Regions from separate parts of the Paracoccus sp. TOH genome, predicted to be linked through region 2. Evidence: riboswitches for the same ligand, from Rfam matches in the RefSeq annotation. Region 2 holds a riboswitch; the other holds the start of a gene.
What was found. Region 2 has a riboswitch for thiamine pyrophosphate ahead of NBE95_RS09315 (TenA family protein). Riboswitches for the same ligand answer to the same signal wherever they lie in the genome.
Positions count from the first base shown of each region.

Region 1: it holds a riboswitch for thiamine pyrophosphate, as region 2 does, so the genes downstream of both, NBE95_RS13960 (phosphomethylpyrimidine synthase ThiC) here and NBE95_RS09315 (TenA family protein) in region 2, are expected to answer to the same signal.

Region 1 is NZ_CP098361.1:673,407-678,233, reverse strand. It holds partial or broken gene NBE95_RS13965 (transposase) at 274-741, shown strand; partial or broken gene NBE95_RS13960 (phosphomethylpyrimidine synthase ThiC) at 938-1,597, opposite strand; TPP riboswitch at 1,678-1,797, opposite strand; gene NBE95_RS13955 (LysR family transcriptional regulator) at 2,614-3,564, opposite strand; gene NBE95_RS13950 (phosphonate dehydrogenase) at 3,542-4,540, opposite strand; gene phnE (phosphonate ABC transporter, permease protein PhnE) at 4,562-4,827, opposite strand, start outside.
Region 2 is NZ_CP098360.1:1,872,583-1,877,409, forward strand. It holds gene NBE95_RS09300 (SprT family zinc-dependent metalloprotease) at 1-482, opposite strand, end outside; gene NBE95_RS09305 (FYDLN acid domain-containing protein) at 620-943, shown strand; gene NBE95_RS09310 (NUDIX hydrolase) at 1,155-1,487, shown strand; gene NBE95_RS09315 (TenA family protein) at 1,491-2,132, opposite strand; TPP riboswitch at 2,211-2,326, opposite strand; gene NBE95_RS09320 (AI-2E family transporter) at 2,508-3,701, shown strand; gene NBE95_RS09325 (SPFH domain-containing protein) at 3,793-4,827, opposite strand, start outside.

The DNA of each region.
Region 1 (4,827 bases), on a different replicon from region 2:
GTGCAGCGAATGACCGGTTTGAGCCCAATTGACCGCGTTGATGTCGGGTGAGTTCGCCGTTTCAGCATGTGCTTGCCCGTCGCGATCGGCCCTGACCTGCCGTTCAGTCCCTTGCCGATCGCCGCGGTGCAGCTTCACTAGACCGGCCATTCGTCCATCGCGCAGCATCATCGGAGGATGAAGGTCGGCAGGGCGGAGATGGTGTTGAAAAACTCCGCTTGAGCGACGTCACTGGTGCTGATTCAATTCTCCTGAAGCATGGGAGAACTGGCGATGATGGGGCCGAGGCAGGTTTCGCAGGGCGCGCTGTTCTACGAGTTCACGATAGAAGACCATGTCCCGGCGGACCATCTGCTCAGGGGCATTGACCGCTTCGTTGATCTCGGAGACATGCGCCGTCATCTCGCCCCATTCTACAGCACGACTGGCCGCCCCTCGGTCGATCCGGAGCTGATGATACGGATGCTCATCGTGGGCTATGCCTTTGGCATTCGGTCGGAACGGCGTCTCTGTGAGGAAGTCCATCTCAACCTGGCATATCGATGGTTTTGCCGGCTCGATCTGACCGACGCGGTGCCCGACCACTCGACCTTCTCGAAGAACCGGCATGGCCGGTTCCGAGAGAGCGATCTGTTCCGGCGGCTCTTCGAGGCAGTGCTGGCGCGGTGCATCGTCGAGGGGCTCGTGGGCGGTGAGAGCTTTGGGGCGGACGCTTCGCTGATCAAGGCGGATGCCAGCCGCTACACCAAGGCCGAATACTCGCAATGGTCAGCGGAAGATGACGCCAGGAGAGTGTCAGATCTTCTGTGTATGAGCGATCCGGTCCATGCTTCTTCGAAAGGAAGCATGCATGACGATTTCCAAGGAACTGCTGGACGAACTGCTGAAGGGCGTGGAGCGCCCTGAGGACCTGCTCGGCGAGGCCGGGCTGATGAAAGGTTACCGCCGAATTGCCGATATTGGCGTTGATCTTGACCAGGAAATTGCGACCGATGATCATCGGCTCGGCTTCGGGATGGTTGATATTGGCCGGGATTACCGCCCGTCCGCGCGCCACCTCGTCGCGCACGAATTCGGGGGTGACGAAATCAGGGATGGCGGCGCCGAGGTTTTCGCCGTCGCGCACCATCATTTCTCGAATCGCGGTGCGGCCTAAATTCTCGCGGATCGCGACAAACTCCATTTCAGGTGTGACAATGCCCGCGCGGGCATAGGCAAGCTGGGTGACCGCTTTCCCGTTCCGCGCCCGCAAGGGGCGGTGGCGGATGGGAAACTCGGGTGTTAGCCGGTCGCCTGAGGCAAAACCGTTGTCCTCGGGCTTCACATGCCGCCCCTCGTAGGACTCCACGTCCCCACGCCTCATCGTCCAACCTTCCCTCAGGCGCGGAAGGCCGCGTTCGATCGCGATTTCGGCGGCCGGATCGGTATAGGGACCCGAGGAGTCATAGACCGTCACCGGCGGCTCGCCCGCGCTTGGATGCAAGGCGATCTCGCGCATGGGCACACGGATGTCGGGGTGCAGCACGCCCGGCCTGAACACCTTGACAGAGGCGGGCAGTGGTCCGGTGGTGACCGTCAAGGTTTCTTTAGATGTCATGTCGAGGCTCCTCGCGTCGCAGCATTGGAGACCCAGCACCGACGGGAAGGAATAGAATGCCCCACTGGTCGCATGCGACCGGCAAGGCATCCGCACCGTCCCTACGCCAGCATGAACTGGATCAGGTTCGTAGGGTCACTGCGCTGCCTTGCGGCCCAGCAGTATCTCAGCCCCTTGTCGGGACACCCCTGGTGAGGACGTAAGGATGCGCAGCGGTGCCTCTATTGTCAATCGTCCTGACCAAGCCGACGCTTTGATAATCCAAACAGTTAAAGTTCCCGGTGTCGTGCCATCCTGAAACCTGCAACAGCCCCTATGAGGGTTGGCCACTTGGTATCGTACATGTCAACAATACCGCGTCGTGGCGGGTGGAGGGACTGACTGCTTCGCCCGCTAACCAGCCGTCGCTTTACGGCTGGTCAAATCACACGACGCTAGTGTTTTACGTTGACAGGTCGAACCGTTGTCAAGGAACGATCGCTTGCGCGGCCCGAACCTTCCCACAGGATCTTGCTCACTGTCCTTCGCGCCATGATGCGCGTCCAGCTCGCGCGACCTGATGCACGGGTGCCGTGCTTGGATAGCTGCGGGCCATGAAGATCGAGGGCAAGCCGCGCGTGCGGCGCGGCTCCGGTTGATCCGAAGGTCAGGCCGGGGGATCGACGCGGCCGAGGGCCGCGCTCACCCCCGCCCTGCGGTTTATCCTTTTCGTTTTTCCGCCCAACAGACCTGCCCGAGCCGGTCAATCGGCAAGCGCCGCGCCCGTGGCGCGTCGGCTCCTGCGGGGGCCGTGTCCTCGCTGCGCTGCGGGCCGCACCACCCCCCGCCTCCGCCCGATTGACAGTCTCTGTAGATTCGCAAGATGATTTGCCGCGCCACGGTGCATGAACTTCGAAAAGCACCGACAACGTGTCAGGCATTCTTGCTTCATCTGCCACGCAATCTTGCCGCTACAAGGTCGCGGCCGCTGTTCGGCTGCGGTTCATACATCTCTTTCGAGGCCCCATGTCTGTCTTTCAGTTAGCTGCTTCGGCTGGTCGTGCAGCCTGCTGACATAGAACAGGCACCGTCTTGGCATTGAGGAGGATGCTAAGCGTCTCGGCTTCCGGGGAACCGTCCTCCATCTTTACAGGATGGACGGCCAAAATTGGCTTCTCCAAATCTACGCCCTTGATAGAAACTTCACAAAGTTGACCCGAAGCCAGTTCATCGAGAACCGTGCTTTTCATCACCAACGATACGCCTAGTCCCGCTCTGACCGCACGCTTCACCCCTTCAGTGCTTCCGGTTGTGTGGCTGATCGATAGCTGATCTGCTTTTTGACCGAAGGCACGGCGGAGAATAGTGCCCGTCCCGGTTCCACGCTCGCCTCCGATCAGCGACTCCGTGAAAAGTTCAGACGAGTATATCGAACCCTTGCTTGCCCACCGGTGATCCGGGGAAACAATCAAAATGAGCTTCTCGGTGCGCCACAGGCTGGCCTCGTATCCATTCCGGCCGTCCCACCACTCCATGAAAGCAAGATCAACTTCCTTTCTCTGGAGTTTTTCTAAGATCTCCAGGTTGGAGGCGATTACCAAGTTGGCAGAGCGCCCTTTGGCACCATGCAGGCGCTTCAGATGCTCCGGCATGAGGTAGATACCGATGTTGCTGCTCGCACCCAGTTGAATTTGTTCCATGTGCAAGCGGTCAAAGGCACGTGCAGAAACCGTCAGCAGGCTCTTGGCAAATGGCAAGAATATGGCTCCGTGCCGCGTCGGAACACAGCGATCGTTCCCTCTATCTACCAGTTGCACCCCTAGGATATCCTCAAGGCGCCTGACGCTGTTCGAAACCGTAGGCTGCGAGATTTGCAGCCGTCGCGATGCCGCACGAAAATTTCCCGTCTCGATGACTTCAACGAAGGCAGCGACATGAGACAGATGATACATGCAGGATACCTTGTTAGAGAACAGACGCGGGCTCATTGATAGCGGCTCGCGGTCTGCGGCCTTCAAGAAGATCAATGATGTTGTCAGCCGCCTCATGCTCGATCGCAAGGCGAGTCTTGGTAACCGCCGAGCCGATATGGGGTGTCAGCAAGGTGTCCGTGCGACGCTGCACCAAGCCAGGATGGACAGCTTCAGGTCGATCCGGCCGCGCCCAGTCCTCCATCTCGTAGACATCTGCGGCGTAACCCGCCAGATGTCCCGCCTCCAGCGCAGCCACCACGGCCCCTTCGTCCACAACGCTCCCACGTGATGGATTGATCAGAAGCGTCCCCTTCCGCATCTTCGCAACTTCCAGTGCGCCGAGCAGATGCTGCGTGTCGTTGGCGAGCGGAAGGGCACACACTACGAAATCCGAAGTGGAAAGAAGCCGTTCGAAATCCGTGAACGTAACCTTGAGCCTTTCTTCATCATCAGAACCGAGCTCGCGCCTGTCCCAATAGCTCGCTTGCGTTCCAAAGCCCGTGAGCCGTTCAGCAATGGACTTGCCGATCGCTCCCATGCCTAAGATGCCAACCGCTGCGCCCTTCAGGCCCACGCCGTAGAAACGCGGTCTCCACCCCTTGTAGCCAATTCTGACAGCTTCATCCCCCGGCAGGATGTGCCGCCCCAAGCCAATCATCAAGCCGATGGTCAGTTCTGCGGTCGGATCAGTCAGAAGATCGGACACGATGGAGACATGGACCCCTCGTGCCGTGCAGGCAGCAACATCAAAGTTGTCGAAACCCTTCAACGCGCAAGCTACAAGCCGCAGGCTAGGAGCGTGGCTCAGAACCGTAGCGTCGATCCGATCCGGCATGAAAGCCATCATCGCAGTCGCATCACTGAGTTCTGCCAAAAGCCTGTCATGCGCCCAAGTATCGTCCGACTCGTTGACGCTGACGCGGGCATAAGGCGCCAGCTTGGTCAGGATCTCGTCATGGACTTTGTGCGTGATAACGATCTTGGGCAACATGTCGCGCTCCCTGTTGTTGTTTTATTGAAGTTGGCGGCGAAGAAGAGCGCCGACCTGATCGACCACGGTGACCATCAGAAGAACGACCAGCATGATGGCAAGAACCTCCTGATAATTCATAATCCGAAGAGAGGTCATCAGCTCAAAGCCGATGCCGCCGGCTCCGACCGTGCCAAGGATGGTGGAGGCGCGGAAGTTATACTCCCAACGGTAGATCGTGACATCGGCCAGTTGAGGCAGGACTTGCGGCAGGATTGCGCGCGTGACGATCTGGAAGGGTGAAGCAC
Region 2 (4,827 bases):
TGGGTGCAGCTGCCCCAGCGCGAGCGGGTGTCGCGCAGCGCCAGCGCCCGGAAGCCGCGCCCCAGCGCCGCCGCATGGCGGTCGCAGGCCGCGACCAGCCGGGCCTGGGCCAGGTGCTTCAGCCAGGCCTCGACCACCACGCCGGCCGGCCGGCCGAGCGGCACCAGCAGCGCCTCCTCGGTCAGCGCGACGCGCCGGGTCTCGGCCGGGGTGATGCGGCGCAGCCGACCCTCGACCGGCAGCAGCGCTCCGTGCTCGGCCCGCTGCAGCGCCGGCATCCCGGCCCGGGTGCGGCGCAGCCATTCCGCCCGCGACTCGGCAAAGGCGCGGCCGTCGGAAAGGCTGGTGCGGCTGGGCAGGGTCAGCACCACCTCGCCGCCCGCCCGCGCCACGCGCAGCGTCATGCGCCGCGCCCGGGCCGAGCGCCGCAGCGTCACCGGGATGTCGCCTCCGACCAGAATCCTGTCCATCTTGTCCCGCATCTTGCGACGGCCTGCCTGTTGCTCCATCTTTCCCCTGCACCGCCACCCGCCCGCAAGGGGAAAAGGCTTTGACAGCCCCGCCCGGCTATGGCAGGGGACAGCGGATTTACCTGAACGCGGCAGAAAAAGAGAATACCATGCCCAAAGAGGAATGGGGCACGAAACGCCTTTGCCCCCATTGCGCCACACGCTTCTACGACTTGAGAAACGACCCGATGACCTGCCCGGCCTGCGGCGCGGAATTCACCGTGGAAAGCCTGACCAACGGCCGGTCGCGCTCGCTGATCTCGGAAAAGACCGCGGCGCGGAACGAGGATCAGAACGAACTGGTCGATGACGACGATCTGGACGATGACGCCGATACCGGCGATCTGGACGATGATCTGCTGGACGATGACGACGATGACGGCGACGTGTCGCTGGACGATATCGCCGACGTGCCGGACAGCGACGAGGAATAATCCTCGTCAATGCGACAGCGGCCCCGGACGGCACCCGCCGGACCGGGGCTTTTCCTTGGCTCGGGGGCGCCATGCGGATCATCGACAGGCAGGCCATGCGCGCCATCCTGCTGACGCCCGATGACCGGGTGCTGCTGATGCGGGTGGATTAGGCAGCGGCGACTGGTGGATCACCCCCGGCGGCGGCACCGAGCCGGGCGAGACCCCCGAGGTGACCTTGCGCCGCGAGCTGATGGAGGAGTTGGGCTTCGCCCTGCCCGCCCCCGGCCCGCTGGTCTGGCGCCGCCGGGTGACGATGACGCTGGGCCAGCGCCGCTGGCGGCAGTCCGAGGATTACTTCCTGATCGAGACCGCCGCCTTTCGCCCCGCCGTCCAGGCCGCGCCCGAGGCCGGCAGGATCCGCGAGTTCCGCTGGTGGCGCCTGCCCGAGCTGCGCCACAGCGCCGAGCGCATCGCGCCGACGGCGCTGCGGCGCATCGTGCTGGACTATCGGGAAAACGGGCCGCCGGCTGGCCCGCTTCCGGTCGAGATCGTCGGGGATTGACGGCTAGGGCTGATAGGCCGCGTCGAAGAACTCCACCTCCAGCCGCACCGCGCGGCGGAAGAAATCGCGGGCCTGCCCGGCCGCGGCGGGGCCGGTGCGATCCAGTTCGGCCTGCAGGAAAGCGACGAAATCCCGGAAGAAGGGATTATCGTGCAGGGTGATCCATTCGGCATGGACGAAGTTTTCGGGCAGCGGCTGCGGCGCCCGGCGCGCCCAGTCGAGATAGAGCCCCTCGGCCACCGCCAGCACCGCCAGCACGGCGGGATAGGCGCGCGTCGCCGCCGCCTCGCGCATCAGCGCCTGGAAACCGGCGGTGGGCGGCTTGTCGGGAATGGCGGCCCGCTGCGTCTCGCTGACGCCGAGCGCCGCGAAGGCGCGCAGGAAATAGTCGTTCTCCTCGCCCGAGACCATGCCGGCGAAGCGGCCGAAGCGCAGCCGCGATTCGAAACGGTCGGCCGAGGCGATGGCCGCACCCAGAAGCGTCAGGAAAGCGTCGAGGAAACGGTGGTCCTGAACCAGATAAGCCGCCATCGTCGCATCGGCGATGCTGCCGTCGCACAGGTCGGTCACGAAGCGGTGGCCGGTGGCCGCCGTCCAGTCGGCGGCGCATTCGCGGCGCAGGATTTCAGAGAAACGTTCGGACATGCTGTCCTCCTGTCATGGGGCGAGACCGGCTTTCCGTCATGGCCTCGCGGGTGAGGCCGGCCAGGGAGAGGCATGGGGCAGACAGGTCCATACCATCCCTTCGCCGGCATGATCCGGATCAGGTTCTAAGGGTCACCGCGCCGCTTGTGCCTGCAGTCTCTCAGCCCCTTGCCGGGACTCCCCTTGGTCGGGCGCGACCCTAGCCGCGCCGGCCGGCGCTGTCACGCCCCTGACATGCCCGTGGTCCACAGGATCGTGAGCGCGCCTTGCCGCGTCCGCCCGCCTTGCGCCGGCATTCCGGCTTGCAGCGGCGGGCGATCTGTTATCTCGTTGCAGCATGACGCGCCGGCCGGCGCCGAACCAGGACCGGAGACAATGACCACAGGCGATATGCCGGACCGACAACGCAGGACCGAATTCGCAGAGCAGCAGACGCAGCGCGGCGAACATGCCAGGCAGACCGGGTTGCGGCTGCATCGCCCGCCCCTGGTGACCAATATCTCGGCCGCGCGCTGGCTGCTGCTGGCCATCGTCGCGGCCTCGATCTATTTCTTCCACGGCTTTCTGGTGCCGGTGCTGGCGGCGATGGTGATCGCGCTGGCCAGTTGGCCGCTGCGCAACCGCGCCGCCTTCCGGTTGAACCTGGGCCGCACCGGAGCCGCGGCGCTGCTGGTGCTGGTGCTGGTCTGTTTCCTGGTGGTGCCGCTGACCCTGGCGCTGGTCTATGCCTTCCGCGAATTGCGGGACTGGATCAACTGGGCGATCCTGGTCAACAGCGCCGGGGCGCCCACGCCGGCCTGGATGGTCGATCTGCCGCAGATCGGCGACTGGCTGAACGAGAACTGGCAGACCTATATCGGCCGGCCCGGCGGGATCAGCGAGATCGTGCAACTGGTCAGCGGCTCGAATATCGGCGCGATCTATCGCGGCGCGGTGACGGCGGGCTCGCTGGCCTTCCACTTGGCGCTGACGCTGCTGTTCATGCTGATCACGCTGTTCGTGCTTTACCGCGACGGCGACCGGATCGTCGCGCAGGTGGACCGCGTCGGCCGACGCATCCTGCCGGACCGCTGGAGCCGGCTGTCGCGGGTGGTTCCGGCCACCATCAGCTCGACCGTGACCGGCATGACGCTGATCGCCATCGGCGAGGGGGTGGTGCTGGGTCTGGCCTATTGGCTGGCCGGCGTGCCCTCGCCGGTGACCTTCGGGGTCATCACCGGCTTCATGGCGCTGATCCCCGGCGGTGCGCCGCTCAGCTTCACGCTGGTCTCGATCTACCTGGCCGCCAGCGGCTCGCCGGTCGAGGGCGCGGCGCTGTTCATCTGGGGCACCTGCGAGCTGTTCGTCGTCGACAAGACCATCCGTCCGGTTCTGGTCGGCGGGCCGGTGAAACTGCCCTTCCTGCCGACCTTCTTCGGGCTGATCGGCGGGGTGAAGACCTTGGGCATCGTCGGCCTGTTCGTCGGACCGGTGCTGATGGCGCTGCTGGTCTCGATCTGGCGGGAATGGCAGCGCGAGATCGCCGAGGACGAGACGCGCCGCAACAGCCTGCTGGCCGAACCCGACTGAACCCGACTGAACCCGGCCCGGACCGTTGCGGCATGAAAAAGGCGGGGCGCCCAGAAGGCGCCCCGCCGTTTCTTTCGTCGTCGGCCGCGGTTCAGTCCGCCGGCGCCGGCGCCGGCGGCACCACCGATTCCTCTTGCGGTGGGCTCGCCAGGGTTTCGGGCAGCGGCGTCAGCGTCACCCCCGCATTCGAGCCGAGCGGCTGGCCCTCGCGATTGGTCTCGGTCGGCGCGGGCGTCTCGCCCGGCTGCAACGCGCCCTCGGTCTCGGCCGCAGGTTCCTCGGCCCCGGTCTCGGTCCCGGTCTCGGCTCCGGCCTTGGGGGCCGGCGCCGGCACCGGGTTGGCACGCTCGGACCCGTCATTGCGCAGATAGTCGAAGAACTCGCCTTGCGGCTGGATCACCAGCGAACTGTTCTCGCCCCGCAGCGCCCGTTCATAGGAGGTCATCGAGCGGGTGAAGGCGAAGAACTCGGGATCGCGGCCGAAGGCATCGGCATAGATGGCGTTTCGGCGGGCATCGGCCTCGCCCCGCACCACTTCGGCGCGCTTCCTTGCCTCCGAGGTCAGCTCGACCACGGTGCGGTCGGCGGCGGCCCGGACGCGCTGCGCGGCCTCGCCGCCGCGGGCGATCTCGTCGGCGGCCTCGCGCTCGCGTTCGGCCCGCATCCGCGCATAGGTCGCGGTCAGGTTCTGTTCGGGCAGATCGGTGCGGGTCAGGCGCAGGTCGATGACGCGGATGCCCAGATCCTTGGCATCCTCGCGCGCCAGGTCGCGGATGCGGTTCATCAGCGCCGTGCGGTCATCCGACAGCACCGTGGTCGAGGGCACCGAACCCAGCACCTGGCGGATGGCATTGGTCACGATCGGCTCAAGCCGGCTTTGCGCGAATTCGATGCCGCCGCCGCCGACGGCGCGGCGGAACTGCACCACATCGGTGATCTGCCAGCGCGCGAAGGCGTCCACCACCAGGCGGCGGTCGTCCAGCGGCGTGACCTCCATCGGCGGGGTCGGCAGGCCGAGGATGCGGGCGTCGTATTTCACCACATTGTCGAGGAAGGGCACCTTGACGCCAAGGCCCGGCTCCTCGCGCACCTCGACCACCTCGCCGAAGCGCAGCACCAGCGCCTT